One region of the Mesorhizobium sp. B2-4-12 genome, then DNA from elsewhere that is predicted to be linked to it. Evidence: riboswitches for the same ligand, from Rfam matches in the RefSeq annotation. Region 1 holds a riboswitch; the other holds the start of a gene.
What was found. Region 1 has a riboswitch for cobalamin ahead of FJ934_RS15430 (DUF1636 family protein). Riboswitches for the same ligand answer to the same signal wherever they lie in the genome.

Region 1 (4,750 bases):
CGACAGGAGATGATAGACGACGTCGAAGCGCTTGGCCCGCGACGGATAGTCGGCGCCACAGATATCGATGATCGAGATGAACTGGCAGTGCGCATTGTCACGCAGGAAAGTCATCACTTCGACGAGGTCGCGTGGTTCGACATGAATGGTGAGTTCGCCATAGGCGAACACCGCGTCCGAGATCCGTCCGCTCATTTTCTCGCCGAGATAGCTCGACAGTTCGCTCAGTGATGCGGCCATGGATTTACCGTTCGATCGTGCCGGTGCGGCGGATTTTCTTCTGCAGGAGAAGAATGCCGTAGAGCAGTGCTTCGGCGCTCGGCGGGCAGCCGGGCACATAGATGTCGACCGGCACGACGCGGTCGCAGCCGCGCACCACCGAGTAGGAATAGTGGTAATAGCCGCCGCCATTGGCGCAGGAGCCCATCGAGATGACGTAGCGCGGCTCCGGCATCTGGTCGTAGACCTTGCGCAGTGCCGGCGCCATCTTGTTGGTCAGCGTGCCGGCGACGATCATGATGTCGGACTGGCGCGGAGACGCACGCGGCGCCACGCCGAACCGCTCCGAGTCATAGCGCGGCATCGAGGTGTGGATCATCTCGACCGCGCAGCAGGCGAGGCCGAAGGTCATGAACATCAGCGAGCCGCTGCGCGCCCAGGTGATCAGCGCCTCTGTCGAGGTGACAAGAAATCCCTTGTCGGCGAGCTCATTGTTGATTTCGAGGAAAAAGGGATCGTCCTCCCCCACCGGCCTGCCGGTGTTGGGATCGATAATGCCCTTGGGCTTCGGCGCGACGCGGGTGCCTGAACTGTCGTTCAATCCCATTCCAGCGCTCCTTTTTTCCATTCATAGGCAAAGCCGATGGTCAGCACTGCCAAAAACACCATCATCGACCAGAAGCCGAGCATGCCGATCTTCGAGAAGGACACCGCCCAGGGAAACAGGAAGGCCACTTCCAGGTCGAAGATGATGAACAGGATCGACACCAGGTAGAAACGGATGTCGAATTTCATGCGGGCGTCGTCGAACGAGTTGAAACCGCACTCGTAGGCGGAAAGCTTTTCAGGATCGGGGTTGCGGTAGGCCACCAGAAACGGCGCCGCGATAAGCGCGATGCCGACGACCGCCGCCACTGCGATAAACAGGACGATGGGCAGGTACGAACTGAGAAGTGCGTTCATGCAGCGGCTTTCCGTTGGCGCCAATCCACTTTTGTTACAGCACCGGACCTTAATGCGGAAGCGTGACAGTTTAACCGCTGAACCGTTTTAAGGGGCCTATGCTGCAACGCGGCGAGGGTTAGCGCAGCACTTCCAGCGAAGCAAGTCAAACCTTGTTCAAAACGCGGGGCTGGACGGCATAACGGAAGAAACTGGTCCGATGCGCTCCTGTTTGATTTCCTTCACTTTCTACTCCACTTTTATCTCCTGACATATCTACCGCCATTTGCCTGCTAGCATGCCGGAATCACCGGCTAAAATCCGCAAATCGATCAGGGCAAGGGCTCCCGATGAAGGAAAAAATCTCGCTCGCCATGGCCCGGCGCGTCGCGCTCGCCGCCCAGGGATTTCTCGATCCCCGCCCAAATGGTACGCCGGACCGCCGCCACTTCGCCCGCGTTCTCTCCCGCACCGGCCTGCTGCAGATCGATTCCGTCAGCGCGGTGGTGCGCGCGCACTATATGCCGCTCTATTCGCGGCTTGGCCCCTACCCGCTCGCGCTCCTCGACAATGCCGCCGTGACGCGCAAGCGCACGGTGTTCGAATATTGGGCGCATGAAGCCTCGTTCCTGCCAGTCGAGACATACCCGTTGATGCGCTGGCGCATGCAGCGCGCCGAGCAAGGCGACGAAATGTATCTGGGCCTCGCCAAATGGGGCCGCGAGCACGCCGCCTACATCGAAGAGATCTATCGGGAAGTCGCCGATCGCGGCCCGATCGCCGCCTCGGCGCTTGAGGGCCAGAAAGGTTCGGGCGGCTGGTGGGGCTGGAGCCACGCCAAGCACGCCTTCGAATGGTTGTTCTGGGCCGGCCGCATCACCACCGCGCACCGCCGCGGCTTCGAGCGCTTCTATGACCTGCCGGAGCGCGTGCTGCCGCAAGCGATCCTCGATCTGCCGGTGCCCGCTGCCGAGGACGCGCATCGCGAATTGCTGCGCATTTCCGCCCGCGCCCACGGCGTGGCTACAGCCGGCGACCTGCGCGACTATTTCCGTCTGTCGCCCGCAGACATAAAGGGCCGGCTGGAGGAACTGGTCGAATTGGGCGAGTTACTGCCGGTGCGTGTCGAGGGCTGGAACAAGCCGGCTTACCTCCATAGAGATGCCCGTCTCCCGCGCAAGATCGAAGCGCGCGCCCTGCTGGCACCGTTCGATCCGGTCGTCTTCGAGCGCTCGCGCACCGAGCGGCTGTTCGATTTCCACTACCGCATCGAGCTCTACACTCCGGCCGAAAAACGCCAGTACGGCTATTACGTCCTGCCCTTCCTGCTTGGCGACAGGATCGTCGCTCGCGTCGACCTTCGGGCCGACCGGCCGGCAAGCGTGCTGCGCGTGCCTGCGGCCTATGCCGAGCCCGGAGCGCCGCCTGAAACCGCCGCCCAGCTCTTCGAGGAATTGAAGCAGATGCAGGTCTGGCTTGGCCTTGAACGTATCGACGTGACGCCCGCCGGAGATCTAGGCCCGGCGCTGGTCGACATCGCCATGTCGTAGCCGCGCGTTGACACAGCTGCCTGTAAAAGCCTAAATCCGCTCCAGACGGTCCCCTGCCCGCAACGGCTGGGGCTAAGAGGGAATGCGGTGCGGGATTTCGGTCTCAAATCCGCGGCTGTCCCCGCAACTGTAAGCGAAGAGCCAAGGCCGAAAGCCACTGGGAATTCCCGGGAAGGCGGCTAACCAAGGCGACGACTCGCGAGCCAGGAGACCTGCCGTCTGCGACAGAAGAATCCGATCGCCCGGCGGGTTTCCGGGCAAGGAGCCCGGTTTTTGGACCACAACGGCAGTTTTTCGGCTAGTGCAGCGGATATATCGTCCGCCGATGGCGACGCCTTGTCCGGCGTCACCGTTATCGTCTGCGCGTCCTGCCGCGACGAAACCGGCTCCGACGCCCATCCCCGCGCCGGCGAACTCCTGGCACAGGACACAGGCCGCGCCGCGGCATCCGAGCACGTCCGCGTCCGCACGGTCGAATGCCTCGGCAACTGCAAACGCCGGCTCAGCGCCGCAATCCTGCGCGACGGCTGCTGGAGTTATGTGTTCGGCGACCTGACCACGGGCAGCGGCGCCGACCTCGTTACCGGCGCCAAACTCTTCGCCACCTCGAGCGACGGCCTTATCCCTTGGCGCGGCCGCCCCGATTCCCTGAAGCGCGGCCTCGTTGCCCGCATCCCTCCCCTCGACCTGCTGAAAGACTGACCATGACCACTTCCGTCTCCCGTGTTCCCTGCACTGTCGTCACCGGCTTCCTCGGCGCCGGCAAGACGACGCTGGTCCGCCATCTCCTCGAAAACGCCGGCGGCAAGCGCATCGCGATCATCGTCAATGAGTTCGGCGACATCGGCATCGACGGCGAGATCCTGAAAGGTTGCGGCATCGACACCTGCCCGGAGGAAAACATCGTCGAACTGGCCAATGGCTGCATCTGCTGCACCGTGGCGGCCGATTTCGTGCCGGCGCTCGACCGGATCCTGTCGCTGACGCCGAAAGTTGACCATATCCTGATCGAAACCTCGGGCCTTGCTTTGCCCAAGCCGCTGGTCCAGGCCTTCCAGTGGCCGACGGTGAAGAGCCGCGTGACCGTCGATGGCGTGATCGCCGTGGTCGACGGCCCCGCACTGGCCGAAGGCCGAGTCGCCAACGACATGGACGCCCTGCAGGCGCAGCGCGCCGGGGATGACAGCCTCGACCATGATGACCCGGTCGAGGAGGTGTTCGAGGATCAGATCGCCTGCGCCGACCTGATCATCCTGTCGAAGAGCGACCTGATGGACGCCGCCGGCTCAGCCCGCGCCAATGCCATCGTCAACGAACACTCCGCCCGTGCCGTCAAGATCGTGCCGACGTCCCACGGCAAGGTCGATCCCTCCGTACTGCTCGGGCTCGGCCTCGCCGTCGAGGACGACATCGAGAACCGCAAATCCCATCACGACGGCGCATTCGACCACGAGCATGACGACTTCGACACTTTCATTGTCGACATCCCCTCGATCGCCAATCCGGACGAGCTGGCAAAACGCGTCGCCGACGCCGCCGAACAGGAAAACGTGCTGCGGGTGAAAGGTTTCGTCGAGGTCGGCGGCAAGCCGATGCGGCTTTTGCTGCAGGCCGTCGGCCCGCGCGTCAACCATTACTACGACCGCGCCTGGACCGCCGAGGACGACCGCCGCTCGCGCCTTGTCGTCATCGGCCTCAAGGGGCTGAACCGCCCTGCGATCGAGCGTATACTCGCCGGCTGATTTTCGGGCACGGGCCGCGATGCACATCCTCACCACGACATCCGCCTCGCTCGACGATCTCGCCGAGCCGGTCGATCTGCGGCAGACGCCGGCGGATATCGTGACCCTGTCCTTCACCGACAGCGACCTCGCCGGACTGGCGGCCGCGTGGAAGGCGGATGCCGGCCGCCTGCCCTCGATGCGGCTGGCGGCGCTGCGTGACCTGCGCCACCCGATGTCCGTCGACCTCTGGATCGACAGCGTCGCCCGCCACGCCAGGGTTATTCTCGTCCGCATCCTCGGCGGCTACGACTGGTG
Region 2 (4,750 bases), on a different contig from region 1:
TCCTATGGCGAAGCAAGGAGCGAAGCGACGCGGCTCAGACCATAGGATCCATGCCGCGACTTCGACGCGTTGCCACGGTCCAGAATTCTGCTCCGCTGTGATCTTCGATCAAGATTACGGCATGGATCCTCGGGTCTGCGCTCCGCTTCGCGTCGCTCCGCCCGTGGATGACGACGTCGCGGAAGCCTCGGCCAATTCCGAACGTTTGCGAACGAGCGGCTGCTCGCTTCTTCTCGTCGCCCCCCGGTTGACAATCTTCGGGGTGAGCGCATCCTCCCAGCCCTCTCTGAGGGGAGATTCGGGGCATGTGGGATTTCGATATCGGCAGGTCGGTGTCCATCATGATGCGGACCTGGCCTTTCATTGTTTTTCGCATGATCGTCTATTTCGGCATCACTCTGGCCTATATCCTGGCGACTGGCACGGGCGCCTCCGTCGGCTATGGCGTCGGCCATATCTCCACCGATCCCGACGGGCCGTTGTCCTTTGCCCTATGGGGCGGCGTCGTCGGCTTTGGCGCCGTCTCGATCGCCGTCTACTGGATCCGCGAATACATTCTCTACGTCGTCAAGGCCGGCCATATCGCCGTCATGGTCCATCTGATCGACGGCCGTGACGTTCCCGACGGTAAGAACCAGATCGTGTACGCAAAGGAGGTCGTGACCGAGCGTTTCGCCGAGGCTAACGTCCTTTTCGTCGTCGACCAGCTGGTCAAGGGCGCTATCCGCGCCATTACCGGCCTGCTTGGCGGCGTAGCCGCTTTCCTGCCCATTCCAGGCCTGAGCGGCCTTGTGTCTTTCATCAACACGGTAATCCGCCTGTCGCTCACCTATGTCGACGAGATCATCCTCGGCTACAATATCCGCATCAACTCGTCCTCGCCGTTCGAAACCGCACGCCAAGGCGTGGTGCTCTACGCCCAGAACGGCAAGATCATGGTCAAGAACGCCGTCTGGCTGGCGATCATCATGTGGGGCGTGTCGTTTGTCATCTTCCTGCTGATGCTGGCCCCGGCCGGCGCCATTCTTTTCCTCATGCCCGGGCAGCTTGCCGGCTGGGCCTTCGTGCTCGCCATCGTCTTTGCCTGGGCCTTCAAGGCAACCTTCATCGAGCCCTTCGCCATCGCCTGCCTGATGCAGGTCTATTTCAAGACCATTGCCGGCCAGCTGCCTGATCCAGCCTGGGACGCTCGGCTGGCCGAGGCATCGTCGAAGTTCAGGAACCTCAAGGACAAGGCGCTCTCCTCCTTCGGTGGTTCGCGCTGGGACACGGCCGGCGCGACACGCTGATCGGCCGGGCTGGCGGGCGTGCCGGCGACGGTATAGAGGCGCGACACCGCTGATTTGAGCGGCGCCTCGCCCTGGCCGCAAAACGTCTCGCTCATGATCAATTCGGGCAGCGGCAATCGCCGGCCCCAGCCATGTGTCTCGAGGTCCGGCTTGGGCGCGAACTCGGAAACACGGCCGACGCAGAGGTAGGCGACCGGCGTCACGTGCTCGGGAATGGCCAACAGCCGCTTCAGCGCCTCAGGCTCGATGATGCTGACCCAGCCGACGCCGATGCCTTCGGCCCGTGCCGCCAGCCAGAAATTCTGCACGGCGCAGACCGTGCTGTAGAGATCCATCTCCGGATTGTGCCAGCGCCCCAGCGGCGAACCTTTCGAGCGCTGGCGGTCGCAGGTGATGCAGATGTTGAGCGCGCTTTCGCAGATGCCTTCCAGCTTGAGCTTGCGGTAGAGCGCTTGTCGCTCTTCCTCGATTGCTGGCAGTTCCTGTTCACGCGCGGCCAGGAACAGGTCACGTACCTTCTCCCGGCGCCCGGCACCGCGAATGACGATGAAGTTCCACGGCTGCATGAACCCGACCGATGGCGCGTGATGGGCTGCAAGCAGCAGCCGAGCCAGCACCTCGTCGTCGATGGTCTCGGGAGTAAAATGGCTGCGAACATCGCGCCTGGTGAACATGGCTCGGTAGACGGCGTCGCGCGCCATCTGGTCAAATCCATCGCCCACAGGAGCGGTCATGGCTTCCAGCATCGCTTGTCCCCTTGCGACTTCAAATCAATGCCGCCCGCCTGACCATGCGGGTGACGATGCCTGCCAGGCCGGTCTTCTGGCTCGGGATCAACCCGCGTCCGGTGCCTTCCCGTCATCGACAGTGGCATTTACCGGCGCGGTCCCCCTTACAGCGTTGGGCACGCCACGGAATTCAACCGTGTTCCCGATTCTCCCGCCAGAGCATTTGCAGCCAAGTGGATTTCACTTGGCGTCGCATAATGCGACTGAGAACAAACAGGCCGGCGGGCACCAGGCAGTGGTGGCGACCTTACGCCGAAGCCCCGGCCGCGCCAATCCCCGCAGCGACGCGAATGGACGCAGACGTGATTTTCCCCAGCGATCAAGCCGCAACGCATAGCCATTGCCGTGTCGGGGCACTAGATAGGGACGATGGCCACCCGTCTCTACACGCACCCTATCTTCCTTGAACACATCACGCCGCCCGGCCACCCCGAACGGCCGGACCGCTTGCGCGCTATCGAGCGCGTGCTCGACGGCGAAGCCTTTGCCGCGCTTGATCGCGTCAAGGCGCCGGAAGGAGATGAAGCCACTATTCTCTACGCGCATCCGGCCGATTTCGTCGCGCGTGTGCGCGCCGCCATCCCCGAAGAGGGCATCGCCCGCGTCGATGCCGACACCACCGCCAGCCCGAAGAGCTGGCAGGCGGTGATCACCGCGATCGGTGCCGCCAACGCGGCCGTCGACGACGTCTTCACTGGCCGGGCCGACAATGCCTTCGTCGCCGCGCGGCCGCCCGGCCACCATGCCGAGAAAACCACCGCCATGGGCTTTTGCTTCTTCAATACGGCGGCGATCGCGGCGCGCTATGCGCAGAAGAAGCATGGCGCCGAGCGCGTCGCCGTCGTCGACTGGGACGTGCATCACGGCAACGGCACGCAGGATATTTTCTGGGACGATCCGTCGGTGCTCTATTGCTCGACGCATCAGATGCCGCTCTATCCCGGCACCGGTGCGAAGAACGAAACCGGGGCCGGCAACATCGTCAACGCGCCTCTGGCGCCGCAGACCGGCAGCGAGGTGTTTCGCGATGCCTTCCTGTCGCGGATACTGCCGGCGCTCGACAAATTCGCACCCGATCTGATCATCATTTCGGCCGGCTTCGACGCGCACCACCGCGATCCGCTGGCCGAGATCAATCTGACCGAGGATGATTTCGACTGGGCGACGGGCCAACTGATGCAACGCGCCGCGCGTCACGGCGACAACCGGCTCGTCAGCCTGCTTGAGGGCGGCTACGATCTGCAGGGATTGGCATTTTCGGTCGCGGCCCATGTCGCGCGGCTGATGAAAGGATGAATGATGGCTGGTGAGACCAACGAAGACGTCAAGGCGATGAGCTTCGAACAGGCACTCGATGCGCTGGAGAAGATCGTCGATGACCTGGAGCGTGGCGACGTGCCGCTCGATCAGTCAATCCGGATCTATGAACGCGGTGAGGCCCTGAAGGCGCATTGCGACCGGTTGCTGAAGGCTGCGGAGGACAAGGTCGAGAAGATCAGGCTGTCGCGCGATGGAAAGCCGGTCGGAACGGAGCCGCTCGACGCGGACTGAGGCACGGTCGCGATGACGGTCTTGCCTCGCCGGTTTTTGGACACGATCATGATTGAGGATCAAGCTCGTCCCGATTGGAACGGCTCCAGGACAAGAGGAGAAACGGAAGCGATGTGCAGAAACATCAAGACCCTGTTCAATTTTGACCCGCCGGCAACCAACGATGAAGTTCGCGACGCGGCACTTCAGTTTGTCCGCAAGCTGAGCGGGACGACGCGGCCTTCGAAGCAGAACCAGCATGCGTTCGACCATGCGGTGGAGGCCATCGCGGCATCGGCGCGGGAACTGCTCGATTCTCTCGAAACAAACCAGCATCCGCGCAACCGCGAAGAGGTGGCGGCCAAACTTCGGGCAAAGGCGGCGCTCCGTTTTGCCTGATGCGGCCAAGGCGGTCTGGACCGCTGACAAGGAGAGTTCATGAGCTTCTTCCCGGGGAAGGACCCTGAAGCCGGCGATGCCTTTGCCAGCGATCAGATCGAACTGATGGTCATCCCGAACGTCAAGGACATTGGCGGCTTCGAGGTGCGCCGAGCCTTGCCAACCGCCAAGAGGCGTCTGGTCGGCCCATTCATCTTCTTCGACCGCATGGGGCCGGCGATCCTGCGCGCGGGCCAGGCGCTCGATGTCCGTCCCCATCCCCATATCGGCCTGTCGACGGTCACCTATCTGTTTGACGGCAAGATCCGGCATCGCGATTCGCTGGGCACCGAAATGGTCATCCAGCCCGGCGACGTGAACCTGATGACCGCCGGCCGCGGCATCGTGCATTCCGAGCGCACGCCAGAGGAATTGCGCGGCGCGCCAATGTCGATTTCGGGCCTGCAGACATGGCTTGCCTTGCCAGACGACAAGGAGGAAGTGGCGCCGGTGTTCGAGAACACGGCTGTCTTGCGCCTTCCCGAGATCGATGCCGAAGGCGTCAGCGGCCGCGTTGTCATCGGTGATTTCCAGGGACTGCGCTCCCCTGTTAGGGCCGATTCCGAAACGCTCTACGCCGACCTGCGCCTGGCGCGGGGCGCCAGCGTGAAAATCCCGCCCGACGCGGAAGAACGCGCCATCTATACGCTGGAAGGCGAGGTTTCGATTTCGGGCGATGTGTTTCCGGCGGAGCGGCTGCTGGTG

Region 2: another riboswitch for cobalamin. It lies ahead of bluB (5,6-dimethylbenzimidazole synthase); the one in region 1 lies ahead of FJ934_RS15430 (DUF1636 family protein).

The regions. Positions count from the first base shown of each region.
Region 1 covers NZ_VFVC01000023.1:30,391-35,140, reverse strand. Annotated here, with positions in the region: gene FJ934_RS15450 (NADH-quinone oxidoreductase subunit C) at 1-240, opposite strand, end outside; gene FJ934_RS15445 (NADH-quinone oxidoreductase subunit B) at 245-826, opposite strand; gene FJ934_RS15440 (NADH-quinone oxidoreductase subunit A) at 817-1,182, opposite strand; gene FJ934_RS15435 (winged helix-turn-helix domain-containing protein) at 1,512-2,711, shown strand; cobalamin riboswitch at 2,741-2,946, shown strand; gene FJ934_RS15430 (DUF1636 family protein) at 2,985-3,413, shown strand; gene cobW (cobalamin biosynthesis protein CobW) at 3,416-4,453, shown strand; gene FJ934_RS15420 (cobaltochelatase subunit CobN) at 4,473-4,750, shown strand, end outside.
Region 2 covers NZ_VFVC01000031.1:58,259-63,008, forward strand. Annotated here, with positions in the region: gene FJ934_RS18610 (hypothetical protein) at 306-1,289, shown strand; partial or broken gene bluB (5,6-dimethylbenzimidazole synthase) at 1,454-2,035, opposite strand; cobalamin riboswitch at 2,084-2,266, opposite strand; gene FJ934_RS18620 (histone deacetylase family protein) at 2,447-3,373, shown strand; gene FJ934_RS18625 (exodeoxyribonuclease VII small subunit) at 3,377-3,628, shown strand; gene FJ934_RS18630 (DUF2277 domain-containing protein) at 3,740-4,006, shown strand; gene FJ934_RS18635 (pirin family protein) at 4,046-4,750, shown strand, end outside.